DNA from 3 places in the Enterobacter chuandaensis genome. Region 2 is predicted to be linked to each of the others. Evidence: predicted binding sites of a transcription regulator. Region 2 holds the regulator's gene; each other region holds the start of a gene.
The links. Region 2 encodes CRP, which controls carbon source genes, mostly activating them, when cyclic AMP is high. Its sites were predicted from a motif close to ATGTGANNNNNNTCACAT; they were not measured.
Positions count from the first base shown of each region.

Region 1: a site for CRP is predicted at 965-982, ahead of cdd (cytidine deaminase). Genes of this name have one in related genera too.
Region 3: a site for CRP is predicted at 818-835, ahead of serC (3-phosphoserine/phosphohydroxythreonine transaminase). Genes of this name have one in related genera too.

Region 1 is NZ_CP097173.1:3,162,459-3,164,714, forward strand. It holds gene MX657_RS15350 (CidA/LrgA family protein) at 1-219, shown strand, start outside; gene MX657_RS15355 (CidB/LrgB family autolysis modulator) at 216-911, shown strand; gene cdd (cytidine deaminase) at 1,041-1,925, shown strand; gene sanA (outer membrane permeability protein SanA) at 2,052-2,256, shown strand, end outside.
Region 2 is NZ_CP097173.1:4,239,674-4,241,929, reverse strand. It holds gene MX657_RS20510 (YccS/YhfK family putative transporter) at 1-831, opposite strand, end outside; gene crp (cAMP-activated global transcriptional regulator CRP) at 889-1,521, opposite strand; gene MX657_RS20500 (OsmC family protein) at 1,833-2,237, shown strand.
Region 3 is NZ_CP097173.1:1,648,114-1,650,369, forward strand. It holds gene MX657_RS07910 (DUF421 domain-containing protein) at 80-772, shown strand; gene serC (3-phosphoserine/phosphohydroxythreonine transaminase) at 935-2,023, shown strand; gene aroA (3-phosphoshikimate 1-carboxyvinyltransferase) at 2,093-2,256, shown strand, end outside.

The DNA.
Region 1 (2,256 bases), 1.1 Mb from region 2:
GTCAACCCTGGCTGCTTCGTCCTTATCCGCTACATGGCGCTGCTGTTCGTGCCTATCGGCGTGGGCGTCATGCAGTATTTTGATTTGCTCAAGGCGCAGTTCGGCCCGATTGTGGTCTCATGCGCGGTCAGTACGCTGGTGGTTTTTCTGGTGGTGAGCTGGAGTTCGCATCTGGTACATGGCGAACGTAAAATGGTCGGGGAGAAAACAAAAAAATGATGGCTAATATCTGGTGGTCACTGCCGTTAACCCTGCTGGTATTCTTCGCCGCGCGCAAACTTGCCGCACGATTTAAAATGCCCTTGCTGAACCCCCTGCTGGTGGCGATGGTGGTGATTATTCCCTTCCTTCTGCTCACCGGCATTCCTTATGAGCGCTACTTTGCGGGCAGCAAAATTTTAAACGACCTGCTGCAGCCCGCCGTTGTCGCGCTTGCCTTTCCTTTATATGAGCAGCTGCACCAGATCCGCGCCCGCTGGAAGTCCATCATTACTATCTGTTTTGTGGGAAGCCTGGTGGCGATGATCACCGGCACGTCGGTGGCGCTGCTGATGGGGGCCTCCCCGCAAATTGCCGCCTCTATCCTGCCTAAATCAGTGACCACGCCTATCGCGATGGCGGTGGGCGGCAGCCTCGGCGGTATTCCGGCCATCAGCGCGATGTGCGTGATTTTCGTCGGTATTCTCGGCGCGGTGTTTGGCCACACCCTGCTGAACGGGATGCGTATTCACACCAAAGCGGCGCGCGGGCTGTCGATGGGCACCGCCTCGCACGCGCTGGGCACAGCACGCTGCGCGGAGCTGGACTATCAGGAAGGGGCGTTTAGCTCGCTGGCGCTGGTGATATGCGGGATTATCACCTCCCTGCTCGCCCCGTTCATATTTCCGCTGATTCTGGCGGTGATGGGCTAAAATTTGCGATGCGTCGCGCAAATTTCATTTTGATTTCATAAGTTGCATACATAATGAGAAGTGGATCACATATAAAGCCCTGACGGCTCCGTAAACTACCGATCCATTAACCTTTATGAGGCAAACGCCATGCACCCACGTTTTCAAGCTGCCTTCGCTCAGCTTGCAGAGAATTTGCAGTCAGCCCTGGCTCCCGTTCTGGCAGATGCACATTTCCCCGCCCTGCTGACGGCGGAGCAGGTCACGGTGCTGAAACAGGCAACGGGGCTGGATGAAGACGCGCTGGCTTTCGCACTGCTGCCCCTGGCTGCCGCCTGCGCCCGGGCCGATCTTTCCCACTTCAACGTCGGTGCCATTGCGCGCGGCGTCAGCGGAACCTGGTACTTCGGCGGGAATATGGAGTTCCTCGGGGCAACCATGCAGCAGACCGTTCACGCCGAGCAGAGCGCCATCAGCCACGCCTGGCTGCGCGGTGAGAGAGCCCTGAGCGCCATCACCGTTAACTACACTCCGTGCGGCCACTGCCGTCAGTTTATGAATGAGCTGAACAGCGGGCTGCAGCTGCGCATCAACCTGCCAGGTCGCGCGCCGCACACGCTGGGGGATTACCTGCCGGACGCCTTCGGCCCGAAAGATCTGGAAATTAAAACGCTGCTGATGGACGAGCAGGATCACGGTTACGTCCTGTCCGGCGATGACCTGAGCCAGGCGGCCATTCGCGCGGCGAACAAGAGCCACACCCCGTACAGCAAATCCCCAAGCGGCGTGGCGCTGCAGTGCCGCGATGGCCGGATCTTCACCGGCAGCTATGCGGAAAACGCCGCGTTTAACCCAACGCTGCCGCCGCTGCAGGGCGCGCTTAACCTGCTGAGCCTGAACGGCTACGATTATCCGGACATTCAGCGCGCCATTCTGGCAGAAAAAGCCGATGCGCCGCTGATTCAGTGGGACGCCACCGCCGCGACGCTCAAGGCGTTAGGCTGCACGACGATCGACCGCGTCCTGCTGGCATAAACCTTCCGGCGGACAGAAATGTCCGCCACGTTGCTGAAAAACCCCTCAGTTGAGTCGCTGTTTCTTGCGCTAACCAGGCGGGTAAAGTAGCCTGAGTTAAATTTCATCCACGAACGAGCCATCTCCATGTTAAAGCGCGTTTTTTACAGCCTGTCTGTCCTGGTCGGCATACTGCTGTTTATCGTGCTGGGTCTCGACCGCTGGATGAGCTGGAAAACCGCCCCCTACATCTTTGATGACCTGCAGGATCTGCCCTATCGCCAGGTGGGCGTGGTGCTTGGCACCGCCAAATATTACCGCACCGGGGTGATCAACCAGTATTATCGCTACC
Region 2 (2,256 bases):
CCGCAGGCGCGCGGAGACGGTCTGCGCGTTCCAGCGGATCACCGCTTCGGCATGGCTGCGCTCAACCAGCTTTTGCACCTCCTGCGGATGATGCAGGCTTACGGAAATATGCTCCTGCAAATCGAGCCCGACCTGGAAGGTGCGCAGCAGCCGTTTGTATTCGTGATTTTTGTTGGCGGCAAGCATGTGCAGCTGCTGATAGCACTGGCTTATCAGGTCTACCACCTTTTGCTGGCGCGCAAGCAGCGGCGGCAGCGATTTTTCCGGGTCAGTGTGCTGGGTAAGCAGGGTATATTTCGCTTCGCAATAATCGGCCAGTTGGCGGTAGAGCAGGCTCAGGGATTCGCGCAGCGGCTGTTCACGCCACAGCCAGAACCAGAACCAGTTAAACAGCCCGTACCACAGCGTGCCGAGGGCGTAGATCAGCAGCGGCTCCCACACGGGCATATTTCCGGCGAGGCTCAGGGTGAAGATGGCCGCAATGAGTGACGCGGGAAGCAGACGGGCGTGCAGCGAGCTGATTTCGGCGGTGACGCCGAGGGTCATGGCCAGCACGGACAGGATCAGCGGCAGCGGAATGTCGCGGGCCAGTAAAAGCTGGACGGCAAGGCTACAGCCAGCAAACAGGCTGCCACCGATAATCAGGCGTTTGAAAAAGCGTTTATGCGGCGTGTCCAGACCGGCAATGTTGCAGCAGGCGGGGACGAGGGAAAACAGCAGACCCTGCTGAAGATGTCCGAGGATCAGGCCCACGGCCACGGGAAGACACAGCACCAGCGTTTGTCGCAGTGCGTAGTTAACTTCCGGGTGATAGATCAGCCTGCGCCACATGGGGAATAGAGACAAAAACGGCGTGACACCTTACGATGACACGCCGTTTGACCGGGATTAACGGGTTCCGTAAACCACGATGGTTTTACCGTGGGCGGAGATCAGGTTTTGATCTTCCAGCATTTTCAGAATACGGCCCACTGTTTCGCGGGAGCAACCGACGATCTGACCAATTTCCTGACGGGTAATTTTAATTTGCATGCCGTCAGGGTGGGTCATCGCGTCTGGCTGTTTCGCCAGGTTCAGAAGGGTCTGCGCGATGCGGCCGGTCACGTCCAGGAAGGCGAGGTTACCCACTTTCTCTGACGTCACCTGCAGACGGCGCGCCATCTGGGAAGAAAGACGCATCAGGATGTCAGGGTTAACCTGAATCAGCTGACGGAATTTCTTGTAGGAAATTTCAGCCACTTCACATGCTGTCTTTGCACGAACCCAGGCGCTACGTTCCTGGCCTTCTTCAAACAGGCCCAGTTCACCGATAAAATCGCCCTGGTTCAGATAAGAAAGGATCATCTCTTTGCCTTCCTCATCTTTGATCAGCACTGCCACCGAGCCTTTGACGATGTAATACAACGTTTCCGCTTTTTCACCCTGGTGAATCAGCGTGCTCTTCGATGGGTACTTATGAATGTGGCAATGAGACAAGAACCATTCGAGAGTCGGGTCTGTTTGCGGTTTGCCAAGCACCATGCGCTGTTATCCTCTGTTATAAGCTGTCACCAGAGTCATCAGATGCATCCGGACTCTGGGGTTGCAATCGAATTCTTACCCATACCCTGGGAAGTCGGCTGTCGTAACGTTTCGCAGCCAGTAAAGTTTGATGTCCTCTGCATACATGTGTAACGTCAATGTATTACTGTAGCATCCTGAGTGTTTTAGCATAGCTTTCGCCGCGTGTCTCCTGGTGTCTCGCTTCAGCATGATGCAGGTCGCCTTCCATTGCGAGAAATGTAACGTGCGCGTAATCTGTCACCAAAAATGCAACGTTGGAGTTAATGAATATGCAAGCGCGCGTGAAGTGGGTTGAAGGTTTAACGTTCCTGGGCGAGTCCGCATCAGGGCACCAGGTTTTGATGGATGGTAACTCCGGCGATAAAGCCCCTAGCCCAATGGAAATGGTGCTGATGGCGGCAGGCGGATGCAGCGCGATTGACGTGGTGTCGATTCTGCAAAAAGGTCGTCATGACGTGACGGATTGCGAGGTTAAACTCACCTCAGAACGTCGCGAAGAGGCGCCACGCCTGTTCACCCATATTAATCTGCACTTTATCGTCACCGGCAAAGAACTGAAAGACGCGGCGGTTTCACGTGCGGTGGATCTTTCTGCGGAGAAATACTGCTCTGTGGCGTTAATGCTGGAGAAAGCGGTAAAAATCACGCATTCGTATGAAGTGATCGAGGCTTAAAAACAAAGCCCGGTGGCGC
Region 3 (2,256 bases), 2.1 Mb from region 2:
GTGACGGGTGCTATCTCCGGCGAAAATAAATGGCTGGGCTATGCTTACTGTCAGTAACTCACTGTTAAGGCATAGAAAAATGAAAGCATTTGATCTCCAGCGGATGGCGTTTGATAAAGTTCCTCCTGAATTTCTGGGTGAAGTGGCGCTGCGCAGCCTGTACACCTTCGTACTCGTCTTCCTGTTTCTCAAAATTACCGGCCGTCGCGGCGTGCGGCAGATGTCGCTGTTTGAGGTGCTGATCATTCTGACGCTGGGCTCGGCGGCAGGGGATGTCGCCTTTTATGATGACGTGCCGATGGTACCGGTGTTTATCGTTTTTGTTTCCCTCGCCTTGCTCTACCGTCTGGTCATGTGGCTGATGTCAAAAAGCGAAAAGCTGGAAGATCTTCTGGAAGGGAAGCCGGTTGTGATTGTGAAGGACGGGCAGCTGGCATGGGAAAATGTGCAAAGCGCCAATATGACCGAGTTTGAGTTCTTTATGGAGCTGCGTCTGAATAGCGTTGAACAGCTCGGGCAGGTGCGGCTGGCGATCATGGAAACCAACGGGCAAATCAGCGTCTATTACTATGCTGACGACGACGTTAAGCCCGGCCTGTGTATCCTGCCGGATATGTTAGTAGAACGGTTCAGGGTGGTACCTGAAACCGGGGAGTATGCATGTATAAAATGTAGTCATGTGGTGGGGATGCATGCGGGCGATCATCAATTATGCCCTCGTTGTGCAAATCCGGAATGGACGAAGGTTAGCCGGGCTAAACGCCTCGTCTGACAGCGATTTTGTCGGTTTTGTGACGACGAGGCGGCAGATTGTTTTGTGTGATGAAGGGCACATTTCCCCGGTCATAAGTTTTAGACATTGCGGCGCGTGTCACTGAATGATAAAACCGATATCCACAGTTATAACTTATGGCTTTTAGCGTGGTGAGGGGAAATGGCTCAAGTCTTTAATTTCAGTTCAGGTCCGGCAATGTTACCGGCAGACGTGCTTAAACAGGCTCAACAGGAACTTTGTGACTGGAACGGTCTCGGTACGTCGGTGATGGAAATCAGCCACCGTGGTAAAGAGTTTATTCAGGTGGCCGAAGAGGCAGAAAAGGATTTTCGCGATCTGCTGAACATTCCCTCGAACTACAAAGTATTGTTCTGCCATGGCGGTGGTCGCGGCCAGTTTGCTGGCATACCGCTGAATATCCTTGGCGACAAAACGACGGCTGACTACGTTGACGCGGGTTACTGGGCGGCAAGCGCCGTAAAAGAAGCGCACAAATACTGTACGCCGAACGTTATCGACGCCAAAGTGACCGTTGACGGTCTGCGCGCCGTGAAGCCAATGCGCGAGTGGCTGCTTTCTGATAACGCCGCCTATCTTCACTACTGCCCGAACGAAACCATTGACGGGATTGCCATCGACGAGACGCCAGACTTCGGCAAAGACGTTGTGGTTGCCGCGGATTTCTCCTCCACCATTCTGTCTGCACCCATTGACGTCAGCCGCTACGGTGTTATCTATGCGGGCGCGCAGAAAAATATCGGTCCTGCGGGCCTGACGATCGTCATCGTGCGTGAAGATTTGCTGGGTAAAGCGCATAAGTCCTGCCCGTCGATTCTCGACTACACCGTGCTGAACGATAATGATTCTATGTTCAACACCCCACCAACGTTTGCCTGGTATCTCTCCGGCCTGGTCTTCAAATGGCTGAAGCAAAACGGCGGCGTGGCGCAGATGGACAAGGTGAATCAGCAGAAAGCCGAGCTGCTGTATGGCGTCATCGACAAGAGCGATTTCTACCGTAACGATGTGGCGAAAGCTAACCGTTCCCGTATGAACGTGCCGTTCCAGCTGGCGGACAGCAGCCTGGACAAAGTGTTCCTTGAGGAGTCCTTCGCGAAAGGCCTGCATGCGCTCAAAGGCCACCGCGTCGTTGGCGGCATGCGTGCCTCCATTTATAACGCAATGCCGCTGGAAGGCGTTAAAGCCCTGACGGATTTCATGATCGACTTCGAACGTCGTCACGGTTAATTTGCTGTTTTTCACCCCCGCAGCGTCCCTGCGGGGTTTTTATTATGTTGAGTTGAGAGTTTAGTTTTCATGGAATCCCTGACGTTACAACCTATCGCGCGGGTAGATGGCACCATCAATCTGCCTGGTTCAAAAAGTGTCTCGAACCGCGCTCTGCTGCTGGCAGCTCTGGCAAACGGCACCACCGTCCTCACCAACCTGCTGGACAGCGATGACGTGCGCCATATGCTCAA